Regions from separate parts of the Streptomyces sp. Y309 genome, predicted to be linked through region 1. Evidence: riboswitches for the same ligand, from Rfam matches in the RefSeq annotation. Region 1 holds a riboswitch; each other region holds the start of a gene.

What was found. A riboswitch is a leader RNA that binds a small molecule or an ion and turns the genes downstream of it on or off. The one in region 1 is predicted to bind cyclic di-AMP.
Region 2: it holds a riboswitch for cyclic di-AMP, as region 1 does, so the genes downstream of both, AC0KTA_RS14785 (C40 family peptidase) here and AC0KTA_RS40140 (LysM peptidoglycan-binding domain-containing protein) in region 1, are expected to answer to the same signal.
Region 3: it holds a riboswitch for cyclic di-AMP, as region 1 does, so the genes downstream of both, AC0KTA_RS22360 (transglycosylase family protein) here and AC0KTA_RS40140 (LysM peptidoglycan-binding domain-containing protein) in region 1, are expected to answer to the same signal.

What each region holds. Positions count from the first base shown of each region.
Region 1 covers NZ_JBWYAE010000002.1:165,438-169,536, reverse strand. Annotated here, with positions in the region: gene AC0KTA_RS40150 (hypothetical protein) at 1-420, opposite strand, end outside; gene AC0KTA_RS40145 (hypothetical protein) at 1,033-1,545, shown strand; gene AC0KTA_RS40140 (LysM peptidoglycan-binding domain-containing protein) at 1,576-2,340, opposite strand; cyclic di-AMP (ydaO/yuaA leader) riboswitch at 2,343-2,507, opposite strand; gene AC0KTA_RS40135 (HEPN-associated N-terminal domain-containing protein) at 3,644-4,099, shown strand, end outside.
Region 2 covers NZ_CM160048.1:3,799,270-3,803,368, forward strand. Annotated here, with positions in the region: gene AC0KTA_RS14780 (ATP-dependent DNA helicase) at 1-1,787, opposite strand, end outside; cyclic di-AMP (ydaO/yuaA leader) riboswitch at 2,054-2,209, shown strand; gene AC0KTA_RS14785 (C40 family peptidase) at 2,218-3,453, shown strand; gene AC0KTA_RS14790 (hypothetical protein) at 3,701-4,054, opposite strand.
Region 3 covers NZ_CM160048.1:5,463,618-5,467,716, reverse strand. Annotated here, with positions in the region: gene eno (phosphopyruvate hydratase) at 1-803, opposite strand, end outside; gene AC0KTA_RS22360 (transglycosylase family protein) at 1,178-1,906, opposite strand; cyclic di-AMP (ydaO/yuaA leader) riboswitch at 1,911-2,102, opposite strand; gene AC0KTA_RS22355 (LysM peptidoglycan-binding domain-containing protein) at 2,306-3,415, opposite strand; gene AC0KTA_RS22350 (cytochrome P450 family protein) at 3,584-4,099, opposite strand, start outside.

The DNA of each region.
Region 1 (4,099 bases):
CTTCCGCAGGACGTCCGGGCTCCAGTAGAACTCCGCTGCGGCCGCGCTGGCTGGCGGCGAGACGGCCTCCCAGAGTCTGACGCTTATGAGAGCCTCGGCCTTGTTCCGCATCTTCTTATCGGCGGAAGCCGCCCCGTAGTGGATCTCGTCGACGGTCTGGCCCACCCGGTGGAGCCAAATACCGAGCACTTCGTAGCTGCTCTTCAGTTCGTCGCGTGACCGCCTGTGCAGGTCGATCTCACGTTGCATTTCCTGCTGGCGTTCGAAGAGCTGCCGACTGGTCTCGAAGTGCCGCTCCATCACATGCAGTTGGTGGGTTGTGCCGCGGCTGGCGACGATGTATCCGATCCGGGTGCCGATCGCCAGAGCGAGAAAGACAGTGATCAGATTGGCTATCAGAGAAACAGAGTGATCAGTCACGGGGGCAGTATCCACAGCCGCTGCGGCATGTGCAGGAGTGGGGGGAAACCTGGGTGGGAAACGAGTCCCGGCTGCCCCTGGTGCACCGCTGGTCGAAGCCAGAGTGCTGGGCTCTCAGGTCATCGTCATCGAGCACGCCAGCCTGGACGGTGATCCGTTCCGTTCTACGTCAAGCGGCTCGCCCAGTGGCGGGCCGGTGATCGGGCTGCGGCGCGCACTCGCGCGCCGGCTCCTCAAGCCGACTCGATGGGCTCGCACGTGATCAAGCATCTGGCCATCACCCGCGCCCTGGTCCGGCCCGGCACCCGCATCGACGAGGTGCAGGCCCGACACACCCGGGCCATGATCCGGTAGAGACGGTCCTGAACACCTGCCAGCGCTAGGGTCTGCAGGACCGGAGGGGGCGAATGACATGGACAGCGTTGTGGGAGCTGTGGGCTCGCAGGTTCTCAGCGCAGTGGTCGCCGCGGTACTCACCAGCATCGCCGGGCTGGCGCGTTGGCTCATGGCCAGACGGCTGCCCGCGCGCCGCACATGGCGCTATTCGGGGGCAGGTGAGTCTCCGTCGTTCTGGACACCGCACACATAGACACCGGCCGATACCAGCGCCCCGTGGCTGGCCTGGGCCAAATCCGGGCCCTGTCCCTGTTGGTCCCCTCCCTCACCCACGCCTACCGAGACCTCGACCTGGAGAAGGTCCGGCTATCGGCCCACCTGCCGGGCCATGAGATGGAGCACGACCTGCTCGTCCTCGGCGGACCGAAGAACAACGAGGTCGCTCACCGCCTCCTGGCCGCCATGACGGAGTCCTTGCCGTTCCATCTGAGCGGAGGAGAGATCACCTGGGACGGCACCGCATACCAGGGAGAGGCCGCAGACAGTGAGGTGATCCGGGACTGCGGCTATGTTGTCCGAGCCCCGAACCCCCTCAACCCGAGCAGGCGCGTCGTACTCATCGGCGGCTGGTCCACCCACGGCACGGTGGCCGCCGCCCGTTGGCTGGCAGAAGAAGGCGCCGACCGCTCGCTGGCCGCCGATATCGCTGTGCTCGTAGAAGCCTCAGTCCTGCGCGACGGCCACGTATCCGCACCTCACGTCCTACGTCAGAGAGCCCTGCACGTGTGAAGTGCGGCATCGCTTGTTTGAAGACGGGCCTTAGTACGGGCCGTTGACGTTGTCGATCGAGCCGTAGCGGTCGGCCGCGTAATTGCAGGCGGCGGTGATGTTGGCGACCGGGTCGAAGCTGTCCATCGACGTGCCGGGCACGTGGTAGGCGGCGAAGGTGGGGTCGATGACCTGCAGGAGCCCTTTGGACGGGATGCCGGCGGCAGCGTTGGAGTCCCAGTTGTTGGTGGCCAGCGGGTTGCCGGAGGACTCGCGCATGATGTTGCGGTGGATGCCCTCGTAGGAGCCGGGGATGCCGCGCTGGGCCATGATGTCGAGCGACTCCCTGATCCAGCCGTCGAGGTCGTTGGTGTAGGACTTCTTCGCCGGGGCAGCGGCGGGCTCGGCGGCGATCGCGTTGTTGCGCTCGGAGCGGTCCGCCCGCTCGGCGGACGCCCTGGAGGCGGCCGGCTTCTCCGCGGGCTCGGCCGGGCCCTTCTTGCCGAGGGTGAGCTTGAGACCGGGACGGATCAGCCTCGGGTCGTCGCCGAGGGCGCTGCGGTTGTCCTGGTAGAGCTTCTTCCAGCCGCCGCTCAGGGAATGCTCTCGGGCGATCTTGGAGAGGGAGTCGCCCGCGACGACGACATAGGTCTTGGGAGCCGCGGAGGGCTTGGCAGCCGTGCCGGCCTGCGCCGCACCGGCTGTGGTCGCGCCGAGCACCGGAAGAGCGAGCACGGCCCCGCCCGTGCCTGCGGCGGCGATGCCCCGGGTGAGCGGACTGGACTTGGGACGGCGGTGCTTTCCCTTTGCAGGCATGACGAATTCCTCTCCGTCGCCTACGAGGTGAGCTGTCGGGTTCGGACGGGAGATGTCCGGTCGCACTGCGAATGCGACTTCACCCCGAGCCGTTCCGGAATCCGGATCGGCGCCTTACCTGGGTCCCCCGCTCCTGCCGTGCGTTAGTGAGTGGGTGGGAGGGTTTCCGGACAGCGGCAGGATTCGGCGTTCCATCCGGATCGACGGTGACGTTAGGCGAGAAAGCCCGGACGGAACAAGGCCCGAATTCGAATAGGGAATGCGTGAGGTCCGTCCCTGGCGACCAGAATCCCTCGCCCTCTTTGATCGAAAAGCTCAACTCTCTTTGCGCAGAACAGAAGTGCGCTCAACGGATCCGCGGACCACCGCCATTGATGTGACCCATTTCACTGAATCGGATGCAGATCGGAATGCGGTTCAACGGCATATCAGAGCGCGCTATTTCGCACGAGCAAGTGCAATACGGGCAGCACTTCATTTACGTCATTAATGATGTGAAGAAGTGGCTTTTCATGCAAAGGCGGACATAGCGCAGAGGCGGTGTCACCCGGATCTCGTCGGTCTTCAGTGCCGCAGCGGGCCTGAACGGTGAGGACTGGGCAGCGCAGCGAAGTCGACGAGCCGTGTGCATGCGGCGCAGCCGGTTCGAGGGCTGCGAGATGGTCTGGCACCGGGCTGCGGGGCGGAGTAGGCCGTGGAACTGGGGGCAGCGGCCATGTGCTGCTGGGCCACGAGCCGTTGGTGGGGGAGTGGCCGCTTGGGGCGGCTGGACGCGAAGCTCAAGAGAGTCACTTGCAGAGAAGGGCATCGCCTGGCGGCCGGCGTGCGAGGCGCGCAAGCCAGGTGCGCGCACGAGGTGGGCCAAGTTCCACCGGTGTACGTATGCTGCTTAACGCCCCACTCAAATGGGGGAGTTGTGGTGGTCAGAAATGCTTAGGATGGCGGATCCTGCCCACATGTAAAAGGGTGAAGCTGTGAAGTCTCGCTTATGTTGCGGTAGTTACGTTCCTCTGACCTGTGCTGCAGAAGATGCGCAGTGAAAGGTGTTGGAACCTGTACAGTCCGGATGTACTGAGGTGCGGCAAGTTGGATGAGACTGCTGCAGATGTAGTGAGAATTCCTGATGCCCAGCACGCTCAGCCCGAGAGGCGTTCCGGACGGAGTGTGTCTGCCCGGACGGAGTGTGTCTGCGCGCAACACGGAAGCATTGAACAGCCCAGCACGGCGGAGGAGTCCCCCCGCTAGCCGGTCTCCGTCACCGTGAGCTCAGCCCCGTATCCGCGGGAACGGCTATCGTTTCCCTGTGGGTGCAGATGAGATGGAGCAAGCGCAGACAGAGCAGGGATGGAGCTATGGCTACGGCTTCGTCTGCGCCGGGTGTGTCGATGATGAGACCCTCGCTCGAAAGATCACAGCAGATGCCGACAGGGATGAAACCTGCGACTACTGCGCGCGCACGCCGGCGGCCCCCATCGACACCCTCCTGGAAGCATTCTTCGACGGGCTCCGCACCGAGTACGCCCTGGCGGGTGACGAACTTGCCTATTTCGAAGGCGAACTGGTGCCTGTCAAGCACTGGGACGGCGACGAGCTCGCCGACCAGTACGTGGACGTCTTGCGCAGTGAGGAACTGCGGGAGACCGTCCGCGCGGCGGCCCGGCACGATGACGTGTGGGTGGAGCGAGACTTCATCGCCCCTCGCCAGGACGAGGCGCTGCTCGATGGGTGGGAGCGTTTCAGTCACCAGGTGATGTACCGG
Region 2 (4,099 bases), on a different replicon from region 1:
GCGGTGTTGTCCTGCTCGAACTCCAGGGCCACGGCGGCCAGCTCCTGGAGGTTCTCGATGCGCGTCTCGTCCTGCGGGTCGGTGGAGGACTGCAGCTCGGCGAGATAGCCGGTCCGCTCAAGCACCGCCTCCAGGACGACGGCCGGGCCCGCGCCGGACTCGACGACGGTGCGCAGCTCCTCCATGAGCGTGTTGAACCGCTTCACGGCGTTCGCCGAGCGGGCCGCCATGCCGTACGCCTCGTCGACGCGGCGCAGCGCCTGCGGGAAGGAGATCTTCTCGCGCTGCGCGAGCGCGTCGATCATCGCTTCCGCGCGGTCGCCGATGCCCCGCTTCGGTACGTTCAGGATGCGGCGCAGCGGGACGGAGTCCTCGGGGTTGGCGAGGACCCGCAAGTACGCGAGGACGTCGCGGACTTCTTTGCGCTCGTAGAAGCGGACGCCGCCGACGACCTTGTAGGGCAGGCCTACGCGGATGAAGATCTCTTCGAAGACACGGGACTGCGCGTTCGTGCGGTAGAAGATCGCCACGTCGCCGGCCTTGGCCTCGCCCGCGTCGGTGAGGCGGTCGATCTCGTCGGCGACGAACTGGGCCTCGTCGTGCTCGGTGTCCGCCACGTACCCGGTGATGCGGGCACCCGCTCCCGCGTTGGTCCACAGGTTCTTGGGGCGGCGGCTCTCGTTGCGCTCGATGACGGCGTTGGCGGCGGTGAGGATCGTCTGCGTGGAGCGGTAGTTCTGCTCCAGGAGGATCGTCGTCGCGTCCGGATAGTCCTCCTCGAACTGGAGGATGTTGCGGATCGTGGCGCCGCGGAAGGCGTAGATCGACTGGTCGGCGTCGCCCACGACGCACAGCTCGCCCGGCTCCTGGTCCTCTCCGGAGGGGCCCACCAGCTCGCGCACGAGGGCGTACTGCGCGTGGTTGGTGTCCTGGTACTCGTCGACCATCACGTGCCGGAAGCGGCGGCGGTAGTGCTCGGCGACGTCCGGGAATGCGCGCAGGAGGTGGACCGTCGTCATGATCAGGTCGTCGAAGTCGAGCGCGTTGGCCTCGCGCAGCCGCGACTGGTACATCGCGTACGCCTCGGCGAGGGTCTTCTCGAAGCCGTCGGCGGCCTGGGCGGCGAAGTCCTCCTCGTCGATCAGCTCGTTCTTCAGGTTCGAGATCTTGGCGCTGAAGGACTTCGGCGGGAACTTCTTCGGGTCCAGGTCGAGGTCGCGGCAGACCAGGGCCATCAGGCGCTTGGAGTCGGCGGCGTCGTAGATCGAGAAGGAGGACGTGAAGCCCAGCTTCTTGTACTCACGGCGGAGGATGCGCACGCAGGCGCTGTGGAACGTCGACACCCACATCGCGCCCGCGCGCGGGCCGACGAGCTGCTCGACGCGCTCCTTCATCTCGCCCGCGGCCTTGTTCGTGAAGGTGATCGCGAGGATCTGGCCGGGGTGCACACCGCGCTCCGCGAGGAGGTACGCGATGCGGTGGGTCAGCACGCGCGTCTTGCCGGAGCCCGCGCCGGCGACGATGAGCAGGGGGGAGCCGGCGTGCACGACGGCCGCGCGCTGGTTCTCGTTCAGGCCGTCGAGCAGCGCCGCCGGGTCGATCGCGGGACGGGGGGCGCCGTCCCTGTAGTACCCGTCCCGGGGTGCGGGCGCGTCGAACTTCCCGTGGAACAGGTCGTCCGGAATGGGCTCCGGGGCGCTGTCCTCGGGCGGCGGCGGGGGTTCTTCCTCGTGGCCCTGCGAGGGCTTGAGGTCCGCCAGGAAGCTGTCGTCAAAGAGGCTGCTCATCGCCTCCCGAGTCTAGGCGGCCCCACTGACAACCCGCCCCGGGTTCCGGCAGGCCGCCCAGGTTCCGGCCATCCCTGCGCTGCGCGCCCGGAGTGTCACGCTGCGCCACGACCGGGGCGGGCCCGCGTCAGGGCGGCGCCAAGGGCTTCGTAAAGTCACGAAAATGTATCGGGCATATCGAACATCAACCTTCCCTCGCGCCGCACGAGTTGGCTAGCGTGCTGCGCGGGCCGCACGTCCCCCCACCGGCGATCCCCGCCGGGCACGCGCGGCCTCCGCCGAGTCCGACGCGTTCGGAGCCGGGGACCCACCATGTTCCTGGGGTGAATCGGTCCCGTACGTAGTACGGGACGGTAGGGCAGCCTTCCGAAATACCCGCCCGAACCCGACAGCTAACCCGGTAGGCGGTCCACGGAAGGAGTCGCCAGCCTTGGCGTCGCACCGCAAGCCGCGCAGCCGCTCAGCCCTCATACGCACGACCCCGGCCCTCGGCATCACGACGGCCGCCCTCACGTCGGTGGCCCTGCTCTCGCAGAGCGCGAACGCCGCGCCGTCCGCCCCCGCCGAGCCCGGGAAGCCCAGCCTCGAAGAGGTCCAGAAGAAGGTCGACGACCTCTACCACCAGGCCGGAGTGGCCACGCAGAAGTACAACTCCGCCAAGGAGCGCACCGACAAGCAGCGCAAGAAGGTCGACCGGCTCCTGGACGACGTGGCCAAGCGCACGGACAGCCTGAACGAGGCCCGGCAGGAGCTCGGCTCCTTCGCCGCCGCGCAGTACCGCACCGGAGGCGTCTCCGAGACCGCCACCATGATGCTCGCCGACGACCCGCAGGGCTTCTTCGACCAGAACCACCTCGCCGACCGGCTCACCAGCCGCCAGAAGAAGGCCGTCGACGACTACCAGACGCAGCAGGCCGCCGCGACCAAGCAGCGCACGAAGGCCGCGAAGAGCCTGAAGACGCTCGGCGACTCGCGCGACGACCTGAAGGCGAGCAAGCAGACCGTCCAGACCAAGCTCACCAAGGCGCGCTCGCTCCTGTCGAAGCTGACCGCCGAGGAGAAGGCGCGGCTCGCCGCGATCGAGAAGCGGAAGGAAGAGGCCGCCAAGCGCAAGGCCGCCGAGCTGGCGCGCAAGCAGGCCGAGGCGGAGCGCAAGCGGAAGGCGGAGGAGGCCGCGGAGCGGCGCGAGCGGGAACGGGAGCAGGGGCAGGACCAGGGGTCCGGGTCGGGCTCGGGTTCCGGTTCCGGTTCGGACACCGGCTCAGGATCGGGGTCGGGCTCCGGGTCGGGCTCGGGCGCCACGGACGGCAGCTACGCCGCCAAGGCCGAGAAGGTCATCGCCTTCGCCGAGAAGCAGATGGGCAAGCCCTACGTGTGGGGCGCCACGGGGCCGGACTCCTTCGACTGCTCCGGCCTCACCCAGGCCGCCTGGAAGACCGCCGGCATCTCCCTGCCGCGCACCACCTGGGACCAGGTGAAGGTCGGCACGACCGTGCCGACCTCCAGCGCCAAGCCGGGCGACCTGGTCTTCTTCTACGACGACATCAGCCACGTCGGCATCTATATAGGCAACGGCAAGATGATCCACGCCCCGAAGCCGGGCGCGAACGTCCGGGTCGAGTCGATCTACTACATGCCGATCCACAGCGTGGTGCGGCCGGCGTAATCGCTGTCTCCGTAGAGGGGCCGACAGGAATCGGCGCCTCTACGGAGAGGGACGACACACGTGCGTGCACGCCCCGGGCCTCGCGAAGATGTCCACGCCACAAACCCCGAACCGCGCGCCACCACACCTGCGGAGGGTGAGCTGGCCCGGATACCCCGGTGGTCGTCACGGTCAAGTACCGCGGCTGGGAGCACGCCCACGCGCGCGTGGCCGACGATTTCCGGCGATCAGGTCGGCGGTCCGACGCTCACGTCCACAGCACGGCGATGAAAATGTTCGCCGTGGTCAGGCCGCCGACCGCCCCGAACATCCCCTTGTCGACCTTCTCCTCGTCCCGCTTCACGTACACGAGCGCGAGGATCACGATCAGCAGCGCGAGCTTGATGCCGATCTTGAGGTTGTTGACCGTGTTGTCGTCGGCCTGGTTGAGGCCGACCAGGGCCACGCCGGTGACCAGCATGGTCAGCGCGCCGTGCAGCATCGCGGGGCTGAACCGTGCCGTGCCCTCACCCATCGCCTTCATCTGGGTCAGGAAGCCGCCCAGGAGCGAGGCGATGCCGATGATGTGCAGGCCGACGAAGAGATGGATGAGTACGTCCATGGGGCGGAGCCTAATTCCCGGTCCGCGGCCGCGGCCGGGCGGGTC
Region 3 (4,099 bases), on a different replicon from region 1:
ATCTCGGCGGCCGAGCGGGACTTGCCCTCGAACTCGTAGGCGCCGTCCTTGTAGAACTCGGACGCGGCGACGTCGAGCGCGAGCGCGATCTGCTCGCCGGGGACGTAGCCGGCCTGCTTGATGGCCTCGACGATGAGGTCGAGGGCGGCGCGGTTCGACTCCAGGTTCGGCGCGAAGCCGCCCTCGTCGCCGAGACCGGTCGACAGGCCCTTGGTCTTCAGGACCTTCTTCAGCGTGTGGTAGACCTCGGCACCCCAGCGCAGCGCCTCGGAGAAGGACTCCGCGCCGATCGGGGCGATCATGAACTCCTGGATGTCGACGTTGGAGTCCGCGTGGGACCCGCCGTTCAGGATGTTCATCATCGGCACCGGCAGCAGGTGCGCGTTCGGACCGCCGAGGTAGCGGAACAGCGGCAGGTCGGAGGCCTCGGACGCGGCGTGCGCGACGGCCAGCGAGACGCCGAGGATGGCGTTGGCACCGAGCGAGCCCTTGTTGTCGGTGGCGTCGAGGTCGAACATCGCCTGGTCGATCAGGCGCTGCTCGGTGGCGTCGTAGCCGACGAGCTCCGGGCCGATCTGCTCGATGACGGCGAGGACGGCCTTCTCGACGCCCTTGCCGCCGTAGCGGTTGGCGTCTCCGTCACGCAGTTCGATGGCCTCGAAGGCGCCGGTGGAGGCGCCGGACGGGACCGCGGCGCGGCCGGTGGACCCGTCGTCGAGGCCGACCTCGACCTCGACCGTGGGGTTGCCTCGGGAGTCCAGGATTTCCCGGGCTACGACGACGTCGATGGACGGCACGAGCATCTCCTTCTGGGATGTGACGCTAGGGGCGCATGGCGTGCGCCACTGGGGGCGCGGCTTGCGCATGGCTTGCATGGTCTTCATCGGCCCTGCGTCTCCTGAGCCTAACGGGCCCGGGAGCTTCGGCCAGCCGACCGCCCGCCCCGTGGGACGACGGGCGGGCCAATTCCCTGGGAATCAGGACGGAAGCCCAGGTTCTACCGACCGGTAGCTTCGCCCATGGCGTACAGACCGGGCGACGCGAGGGCGGTCTTGGTGCGCGGTCCGGAGGCGGACAGCACCTCGCCCCGGTGCGTACGGGGGATACGCGCACCGGGGCGAGGGGACCCGTGGGGACGGGGATGCCCTGCCTGTCGAGGCGGGGCCGGGGCTCAGCTTCAGCTGAGGTGCAGCTGCTGGCCCGGGTAGATGAAGTCGGCGTCGTCGATGATGTCGCCGTTCAGCTTGTAGACCTTCTGCCAGCCGCCCTTGACGTCGTGCGTCTCGGCGATCTTGGAGAGGGTGTCGCCGGACTTGACCTTGTATTCGCCGTCGCCCTTCTTCACGACCTTGCCGGTCGGGGTCTCGACGGTCTTCTTCGACTCGGTCTGCGGGGCGGTCCGCTGCGGCTGCTGCTGCGGCTTGGCCTGCGGCTGTGCCTGCTGCTGGGGCTGCTGCTGGGGCTTGGCCTGCTGCTGGGGCTGCTGCTGCGGCTTCTGCTGCTGCGGCTGCTCGGCGCCGCCGCCGTTGTACGCGGCACCCGACAGGCCCACGCCGCAGCTCGGCCAGGCACCCTTGCCCTGGCCCGCGAGGACCTTCTCGGCGATCTCGATCTGCTGGGCCTTGGAGGCCTTGTCGGCGGTGGGCGCGTACTTCGTACCGCCGTAAGCGGCCCAGGTGGAGGCGGAGAACTGCACGCCGCCGTAGTAGCCGTTGCCGGTGTTGATGGACCAGTTGCCGCCGGACTCGCACTGGGCGACGGCGTCCCACTCGGCGCCGGTGGCGGCGCTCGCGGAGCCGGCCGCCATCAGCGGGGCGGCGACGGCGACGCCGGTGACGCCCACGACAGTGGCGGCACGGGTGGCCTTGGACGGACGGCGGTGCTTGCCCTTGCCGGAAAACAGCATGGAGTGATCCCCTCACCGACGCCTGCGAGGTGAGCTGTCGGGTTCGGGCGGGTGAGTGCCCGGCCGCACGGCTTGCGTGCGACTTAACCCCTAGCCGTTCCTGTCCGTCTCGCAGCGGCTCACTTGCTCACTGCGGGGCGGACGGGCCCGGCGCTTACCTTGGGTCCCCCGCTCCTGCCTTCGGCGCTCGAAGCGACGACTGTTCCCGTCCGGCCGTTGGCAGGATTCGGCGTACCGACCGGCGGGGCCCGCTGTGGCGAGCGGTCACGACCGTAGACACGCAATCACCCGAATTACAAAGACGATCAGGGCTTCTGAGACCCATCTCTCACTTGCCTCTCACCGTCTTTAAACCGGACATTAACCGCGAACTGCCAGTCAACTTCCGCTCCGCCGTGCCTACTTCCGGTCCGCCTCCGCGGCCTGCTTCTCGCTCAGCTCGAGTCGCTGACCGGGAAGGATGAGGTCCGGGTCGGAGCCGACGGTCTTCTTGTTGTCCGCGTAGAGCGAGGACCAGCCGCCGTCAAGGTCGTGCCGGTCGGCGATCCGGGAGAGGTTGTCACCGGAGCGGACCGTGTAGGTGTCCGTGGTGCGCTCGCCGTCACGCGTGTCGCGGTCCGCACCGCGAGAGGCGTGCCGTCCCGCGGAGCCCGAGTCGGAGTCGCCCTCCGTCGCCTCGTCCGCGCTGGAGCCGCGGTGGCGGCCTGAGGGGCGCTCAGACGCGTCCGACGGGTCCGAGGAGCCGTCGGAGGCGCCGGGGGACTCGGAGTCGGGCGAAGTGCTGTCACGGCCCTCGGACTTGCCGTCCTCGTCCTCGGACGCGTTCCCCTTCTCTCCCTGCTCGCCCTTCCCCTCCTTCCCCTTCTCCGTCTCCGCCTTGCCGTCCTTGCTGTCTTCGGCGCTTCCGCCGGTGCCGGTGCTGTCGCCGCTGTCGGGCTTGCGGTGCTTGCCGGTCTCCCGGTCGGTGTCCGCGTCGCCGCTCTTGCCGTCCTTGCCGCCCTTGTCACTGTCGGCGGAGTCACCCGAGTCGGTGGAGCCGGTGGAATCGGTGGGCTTCTCGCTCGTCTCGTCCGACGGCTCCGCGGGCTTCGTCGGCGCGGGCGGCAGGCCCGGGTCGACGTCCGCGGCCGCGCCGTCCTGGGTGAGGCCCGCGACCGGCGCGCAGCTCGGCCAGGCGTCCGGGCCCTGGTCGTCGAGGACCTTCTCGGCGACGGCTATCTGCTGGGAGCGGCTGGCCTGGTCGGCGCTCGGCGCGTACCCGAGGCCGCCGTAGTCCTCCCAGGTCTCCTGCGAGAACTGCAGCCCGCCGTAGTACCCGTTGCCCTCGTCGGCGCTCCACGCGCCACCGCTCTCGCACTCCGCGACCTTGTCCCACGTGGTGGCGTCCGCGGCGCTCGCGCTCGTGGCGCCGAGCAGCGGGATGGCGATGGCGGAACCGGTGACGCCCGCCGCGACGACGATCGCCGGGGCTTGGCGGGGGCGGCGGTGACGGCCTTGGCCGGAGAGCATGCACGTGCCTTTCGAGCGACGACAAGAACAGCTGCGGCACGTGGTGCTCTGAGGTGCCGAGCCGTCGTGAACGTAGCCGCAGTCGAACGTCAGTCACAAGTCGATGCAGCGCAGATCACGTGAAAGTCACAGCCGTGACGGTACGTCAGTCACGTACCGGACCCACCGTCAGCGGCCGGGCGGCGTGAACGTCACCGGCAGCGTGCGCAGGCCGCGCATGATGAGCCCGCCGCGCCACCGCAACTCCTCCGGAGCGGCGGCGAGTTGCAGGTCGGGCAGCCTGCGCAGCAGGGTCGCGAGGGCGGTCTGGCCCTCCAGGCGGGCCAGCGGGGCGCCGAGGCAGTAGTGGATGCCGTGGCCGTATCCGAGGTGCTGGTTGTCGCGCCGGGAGAGGTCGAGGAGGTCGGGCCGCTCGAAGCGGTCGGGGTCGCGGTCGGCGGCGGCGAGGACGACGAGGACGGGGTCGCCGGTGGCGATGTCCTGGCCGCCGATACGCAGCGGCTCGGTGGCGAAGCGCCAGGTGGCGAGTTCGACGGGGCCGTCGAAGCGGAGCAGTTCCTCGATGCCGGTCTCCAGGAGCCCAGTGTGCCCCTCGCTCAGGGACCGCTGCAGCTCCTCCCGCTGCTCGGGGTGCGTGAGCAGCGCGTACGTACCGTTCCCGATGAGGTTGACCGTCGTCTCGAA